Thiosocius teredinicola: one gene and its partner. The protein of the gene in region 2 interacts with the protein of the main gene of each other region in a pairwise test. Links are inferred from orthologs where the notes say so. Each region holds a gene or a part of one and is shown on either strand. Other genes may lie near its edges. The genes, in order: B1781_RS00915 and glmS.

Region 1 (3,147 bases), 4.6 Mb from region 2 along the record:
GCGGTCCCGATACTCGAGTGATTTGGGTATTTCGTGTTGCTCGAACCGCATGCTCTCAAGATCGCCCATCACCCAGGTGGCCGGCGCCTGACCGACACCGCCGATGGTGCCGGGATTGACGACGTGCGTCGTCCCGCCCTTGCAGTTCTTCTGTTCGAGGATGTCGACCTTGTGACTGTGGCCGCAGCACACCAGATCCCAGTCGCCGGTTGCCGCCATGGCGCGTGCATAGTGTGGGTAGTGCACAAGAAAGATGCGTCTGCCGGCCAGCTCGATGCCCGCGTCCATGCCGTGAAAGCGCACGACGCCGCCGGGTTTGTGCGCCAGTTGGGTCAGGGCGTACAGGTCACCGGTGTTGTTGCCGTGGATGACGTGCACCGGCAGGCCGTACTTTTCCAGGCAATGCAGTGTGCTCGGCGCGACCAGATCGCCACAGTGCAACACGGCCTCGGCGCCAGCTGCCTTGGCATCGGCGACGGCGGCGTCGATCAGCGCGATATGGTCATGGCTGTCGGAAAGAATGCATACCTTCATGGGTGACAACATCTATGCGGCGGAATAGCGCGTATCGTACCGTAATTCCGGCCACCCGGCGGCGAAGCCGGCTGGTCCATAACCGCTTTAAGGCAGCAGGAAAGCCAGTGCCGAGGCGACCAGTTGCACCAACAGCATGGCGCCCTGATAGCGGAGGAGCCGCATTGCGCCCTCGATTCGGGCGTCCAGCGAGCGCGGCGGATCGGTGTCGCGGCCTATTTTCCGGTCGAATGCGGCCATGTCGGCGTGTGGGTCTGTGCCTGTCTTCCACTGATTGGCCCAGCGATGGAAGACGGTTGCATCAAACTGGGTTCTGGCGGCGAGATAGAGCTGAGCGGCCCCGGCAGCGATCGACACGACCAGCCAGGCGGTGTTGCTCGCAAGGCCAGCGACGCCGACCGCGATGAACGCCAGCACGCCGGCCAGTATCGAGACCAGTGCCAGCCATGCGCCGTTTCGCAGTCGCCGGGCAGTCTGCGCGGCCCGCGCTGCGTGCTGATCGGTGCTCATTGAAGACGATGGTGACATCAGGGCATCGCTGGTGACTGCTGCTGCACTGCCGTCCTGAGGTTGTCGATCCACTTGGCGCCCAGCACCACCTGCGGGCGTTGTTCCCTCACATGTTGCAAAGCCGTCTCCCAGCAGTGCGTCCGACCGCTCACACACAACCATGCGGCGACCGCCAGCGCGCTGCGTGAATAGCCAAGTGCACAGCTCACCAACAGGTTGCCGCCGGCACGATGCAGGCGCTCGATGTGCGCGGCTGCTTCGCGCAATTGCGTCGGGGTTGGCGGCACCAGGTCGAGCATCGGCACATTGGCGACATGCGCGATGCCTGTCGGCGGATTGAGTTCCGCAGTGAGGTCGACAAACGCAGTGAAACCGAGCCGTGCGAATTCGTCTCCGGTCGGGAAGCGGCCGAGCCACACCCCCTCTGTGATGTGACTAGGCTCGGGTTTGCGCCATGTCCATAGCCGTGAATTGATCCAGGCGGCCAGATGATAGGGGGCCAACAGCACGGCGACGGCGATGCTCTGCCTGGTGCGCGTTTTCTGAAAGCCTCGTTCGCCACTCCAGGCGTAGATCACCGCGACCATGGCCAGCGAAACGGCGGGCCACAGTGACCACAGTGCCACGCCGCCGAACAATGCCATGGCGCCGAAGATCATGCTGCCGATGGCGTAGTAGCTGGCGAGACGCCGGTGTCGTTCGGTTGGTACCACACCGCGTCTTAGCGGGCTTTGTTGTGTATCGGGCCAAAGCCACAGGCAGACAAAGCCGAGCAGGGCGCCGGTCGGCACGTCGATGAAGTGATGCTGGTAGGTCGTCAGCACGGAGACCGCGATCAGGATAGCCCAGGCATTGATCAACCAACGCCAGTAGCGCGTGACATGCGCGGCGAAACTGTGCCAGATGATGACCAGCAATGCGATATGCAGAGAGGGCGCCTGGTTATAAGGCTGATCGAAGGCGGCCAGGGCGTCGAACCACAAGCCGAAGAACCCATCGACCGGCGGTTTATCAAAACTGTATTGCAGTGGGAACAGTACGAAACAGGCCACAGCTATGAGCTGTGCCGTCAATAGCCGCAGTGCATGTCGATCCACCTCACGGCGTGTGCGGCACAGCAGAAACGATAGGCCGTACAGCAGGTCGATTGACCAGTAGGGCACGATGGTCCAGGCCCAAAACGGAATCTGCTGCTCCCAGCCGAACACGATGCTGGTCGTGATCTGGCGTTCGGCAGCCAATTGGTTGGACCATCCATAGCTGATGAAGAACAGCGGGCCGAGCAGCGCGAGCCAGGCGAGGCTGCGCCCCCACTGAATGGCATACCCTTGTTTGCCATCCATCGGGTTCACGCTGTAACCCGGCGCGCCAGGCCGACGGTGAAGATGCCCCATTCGTCGATGCGTTGTTCGATCTTCTCGAAACCGGCATCGCGCACCAACTGATCCATCTCGGCGGTCGTGCGGCGACGCATCACCCAGGCGGCGCCATCGCGGTGGCTGGTCAATGCCCGGGCAATCATCTCCAGTTGCGGATGCCAGGGTTGGCCGGTGTAGATCAGGTAGCCACCGGGTTCGACAGCACTGGCCATGCCGGCGAGCGACCGTCGGACCAGGTCGTTGTCGGGAAAGAGTTCGTACAGCCCCGAAACGATGCCGATCGTGGTTGCCGGTTGGGCGGCCGCCACCGAATCAGTGTCGAAGGCGTCGCCTTGTTCAAAGTGCGCGATGTCGCCGAGATGTTTTTGCTCGACCATCCGTTGGCCCGCCTCGACATTCATGTCGCTGAAATCGCGCAAGACGATGGCGTCGGGTTTGCCGCTGTCTGCGGTGAGCGCGTCGAGAACATAGCGTCCGTGTCCGGCCGCGATATCAAGCACCTTGACCGCGCGATCCTGGTCGCGCAGATGTTGCATGGCGGCGCGGATCAACTCGCCGATGTGTACCTTGCGCCGCCGAATGCCTTTCCAGCCGACGGCGTCGAGATAGTTGCGATCGATCATCCTCCCCAGCGGTGTCAGTCCGTTCACCTGGTTGCGGTAGACATAGTCGAGCGTACTACCGGAGTCGAAGCCGGTACGTTGTCCTAGCGAAACGCCTTCAG
Region 2 (3,276 bases):
CGTGACCCGGCGCGCATCGATGTTCGCGGCCGCGTTGAACACGGCAAGGACATCGAAATCGACATCAATGTCGTCCTCGAGGGCGACATTCAGCTCGGCAACAACGTGACCATCGGCGCCAACTGCGTACTGCGCAATGTGCGCATCGCCGACGACGTCATGATCCAGCCGAACTGTGTGCTCGAAGAGGCCATTGTCGGGCCAGGAAGCACGATCGGTCCGTTCGCGCGACTGCGCCCCGGGGCCGAGCTGGTCGGCGGCGCGCACATCGGCAACTTCGTCGAAATCAAGAAGTCGATCGTCGGCCAGGGCTCCAAGGTGAATCATCTGAGCTACGTTGGCGACGCGACCATCGGTGCCGGCGTGAACGTGGGCGCCGGCACGATCACCTGCAACTACGACGGTGCCAACAAACACCGTACGGTGATTGAAGACAACGCCTTTATCGGGTCGAACACGGCACTGGTTGCTCCGGTTACCGTCGGCGCCGGCGCGACGATCGGCGCAGGATCGGTGATCAGCAAGAATGCGCCGGATGAGAAGCTGACACTGACGCGCGCCAAGCAACTCAGTTTGAACTGGCAACGGCCGACCAAGAAGAACAAGTAGACGTCCGTCGTTGTCTCAAGGCCATGGCCTTGCCGCAGCACGAAAGATTGTTCGCCGATCAGCATGACCACCCTTTGATCGGCAGGATGCAGGAGAGAGCATGGTATGTGCGGTATTGTTGGTGCGATCGCAGAGCGCAACGTTGTCCCCATCTTGATGGAGGGCTTACGCCGGCTTGAGTACCGGGGTTACGACTCGGCCGGTATCGCCGTGCGTCATCCGGATGCACGTCTACAGCGCATCCGTTCGGTCGGAAAAGTCTCCGAGCTGCAAAACCTGTTGGACCAAAGTGCCGTCGAGGGCAATCTCGGTATCGCCCACACGCGTTGGGCGACACACGGCATGCCGGCCGAGCGCAACGCCCACCCGCACATGAGCGGCGAGCAGGTTGCGATCGTGCATAACGGCATCATCGAGAATCACGCCGCGCTGCGAGCCGACCTGCAGGCCGCAGGCTTCGAATTCAACTCGGATACCGACACCGAAGTCATCGCCCATCTCCTGGCGGGGCTGTTGGCTGAAGGCCAAAGCATCGCCGACGCCACGCGCAATGCGATCCAACGTTTGGTCGGTGCCTATGCGCTTGCGGTCATCAGCCCGGACGACCCTGACCACATGGTCGTTACCCGCGCCGGTAGTCCCCTGGTCATTGGTGTGGGCGTCGGCGAACACTTTATCGCTTCCGATGTATTCGCCCTGCTGCCGGTTACCCAACGTTTCATCTTTCTTGAAGAGGGCGACCTTGCCGAGATCCGGCGCGACGGGGTCAGCATCTTCGATGCCGAAGGCAAAGCTGTTGAGCGTGAAATACGCACCAGCCAGCTTTCCGTGTCCAATGCCGAGAAGGGTCCATATCGGCACTACATGCTCAAGGAGATCTTCGAGCAGCCCGGCGTGATCGCCGAAACCCTCGAAGGCCGTATCCACCAGGGCAAGTTGCTCGAAGAAAGCTTCGGCCACGTCGCCAAAGAACTGTTCGATAAGACCAAGGCCGTGCAGATCATCGCCTGCGGCACCAGCTACCATGCCGGTCTGGTGGCGCGATACTGGTTGGAAGAGGTCGGCGTACCCTGCCAGATCGAGGTTGCGAGCGAGTTTCGTTATCGCAAAAAGCTCGTCTCGCCCGACACCTTGTTCGTCACGATCTCGCAGTCCGGTGAAACGGCGGACACGCTGGCGGCGTTGCGCGAAGCTAAGCAGTCCGGTTACATCGGCAGCCTCGTCGTCTGCAACGTCCCCGAGAGTTCCTTGGTGCGCGAGTCCGACGTCGCCTTGATGACCCGCGCCGGGCCCGAGATTGGCGTCGCATCAACCAAGGCGTTCACAACCCAGCTCGTCGCGCTACGCCTGATGACCCTCGCATTGGCCAAGCGTCGCGGCTTGAACGCTGAACAGGAAAAAGAATGGGTCGACGAGTTGCAGGCACTGCCGCGCCAGGTCGAAGTCGTTCTGAAACTGAGCGAAGCCATCGAAGAAATGGCGCAGTCTTTTGCCGATATGCACAACGCGCTGTTCCTCGGCCGTGGCACCTTCTACCCGATTGCCATGGAAGGCGCATTGAAGCTCAAAGAAATCTCGTACATCCATGCCGAGGCCTATCCGGCTGGCGAACTCAAACATGGGCCCTTGGCGTTGGTCGACGACCGCATGCCGGTGGTGTGCGCCTTGCCTGACGATCCGTTGCTCGAAAAGGTGCTGTCCAACCTGCAAGAGGTGCGCGCACGCGGCGGCGAACTATTCCTGTTCAGTGACAAGAAGATCAAGATCCCGCTCGACCGCTATCAGAACCTGACGTTGGACGATATCTGCCCGGGTACCGCGCCGATCGTGTACACGATTCCGCTGCAGCTGTTGTCGTATCACGTGGCGATTCTGAAAGGTACCGACGTCGATCAGCCGCGTAACCTGGCCAAATCGGTAACCGTCGAATAATGAAGTGAGGCTCGGCAGGGCCTCATCGCTTTCCGACATACAGCGCACTCGTCTGTATTCAGCGAGAATCACAGCGTCTGCGCGAAGCCGTCACTTATCAGTGGCCGGTGGTCATCCTTGTTCCAAGGATCAATACAACGTTCGCGGTTGCATCATGGTGTCGCCTCGCTACTATGCGTTCGGCGTGAACTAAGGTTGTTCGCCTGCAAGTAGGCGCACCGGGAAATGCGAGGGTCGACTACTTTTTTCAGGTGTTGCTATCGATTGCCTGAACGAGACGATGCGCATGCTTGACAATATTTAGTGTGTGATCGACACTAAGTATCAGGTTACGTGCGGACCGCACGTGACTTCGGTAGACGATTCCGGATAGACCGGAATCGTTTCTAACCAGCAAGGGAGGCTTGCTGACATGTCGAAGTCGTTTGATTTTCTGGTCTTTGTTGGTCGGTTCCAGCCGTTTCATTCCGGACACCTGGCGGTGCTGCGCGAGGCGCTGGGCCAGTCGGAACACATCATCATGCTTTGCGGTTCTGCGCGTCAGCCGCGCACGACCCGCAACCCCTGGTCATTCAACGATATCGAGGCAATGGTCCGCGGATCGTTGGAACAGCCTGAAGCGCAGCGTGTGATCCTCTCACCGTTGCTCGACGATCCCTACAACGAAGACCGTTGGCTGGGTCGCGTCCAGTCGATCGTTCGCGATTCGATCAAAGCCTCGATTGGCGATCGGGT

What was found.
Region 1: the proteins of glmS (region 2) and B1781_RS00915 interact in binary tests that used the Escherichia coli proteins (3 or more experiments, as listed by UniProt). The link is inferred for Thiosocius teredinicola from one-to-one orthologs.

Annotation. Positions count from the first base shown.
Region 1 is NZ_CP019936.1:194,946-198,092, forward strand. What follows is about bases 225-3,047. They hold B1781_RS00915 (phosphatase PAP2/dual specificity phosphatase family protein), read right to left. Parts: upstream 2,388-3,047; coding sequence 1,062-2,387; downstream 225-1,061. Other genes in these bases: B1781_RS00905 (metallophosphoesterase family protein), read right to left, coding at 225-534; B1781_RS00910 (hypothetical protein), read right to left, coding at 622-1,044; B1781_RS00920 (bifunctional alpha/beta hydrolase/class I SAM-dependent methyltransferase), read right to left, coding at 2,393-3,047. Also shown: more of B1781_RS00905, read right to left, coding at 1-224; more of B1781_RS00920, read right to left, coding at 3,048-3,147.
Region 2 is NZ_CP019936.1:4,759,315-4,762,590, reverse strand. Bases 176-3,127 are described here. They hold glmS (glutamine--fructose-6-phosphate transaminase (isomerizing)), read left to right. Parts: upstream 176-714; coding sequence 715-2,541; downstream 2,542-3,127. Other genes in these bases: B1781_RS22540 (bifunctional nicotinamide-nucleotide adenylyltransferase/Nudix hydroxylase), read left to right, coding at 2,954-3,127; glmU (bifunctional UDP-N-acetylglucosamine diphosphorylase/glucosamine-1-phosphate N-acetyltransferase GlmU), read left to right, coding at 176-609. Also shown: more of glmU, read left to right, coding at 1-175; more of B1781_RS22540, read left to right, coding at 3,128-3,276. UniProt on the Escherichia coli protein: Catalyzes the first step in hexosamine metabolism, converting fructose-6P into glucosamine-6P using glutamine as a nitrogen source.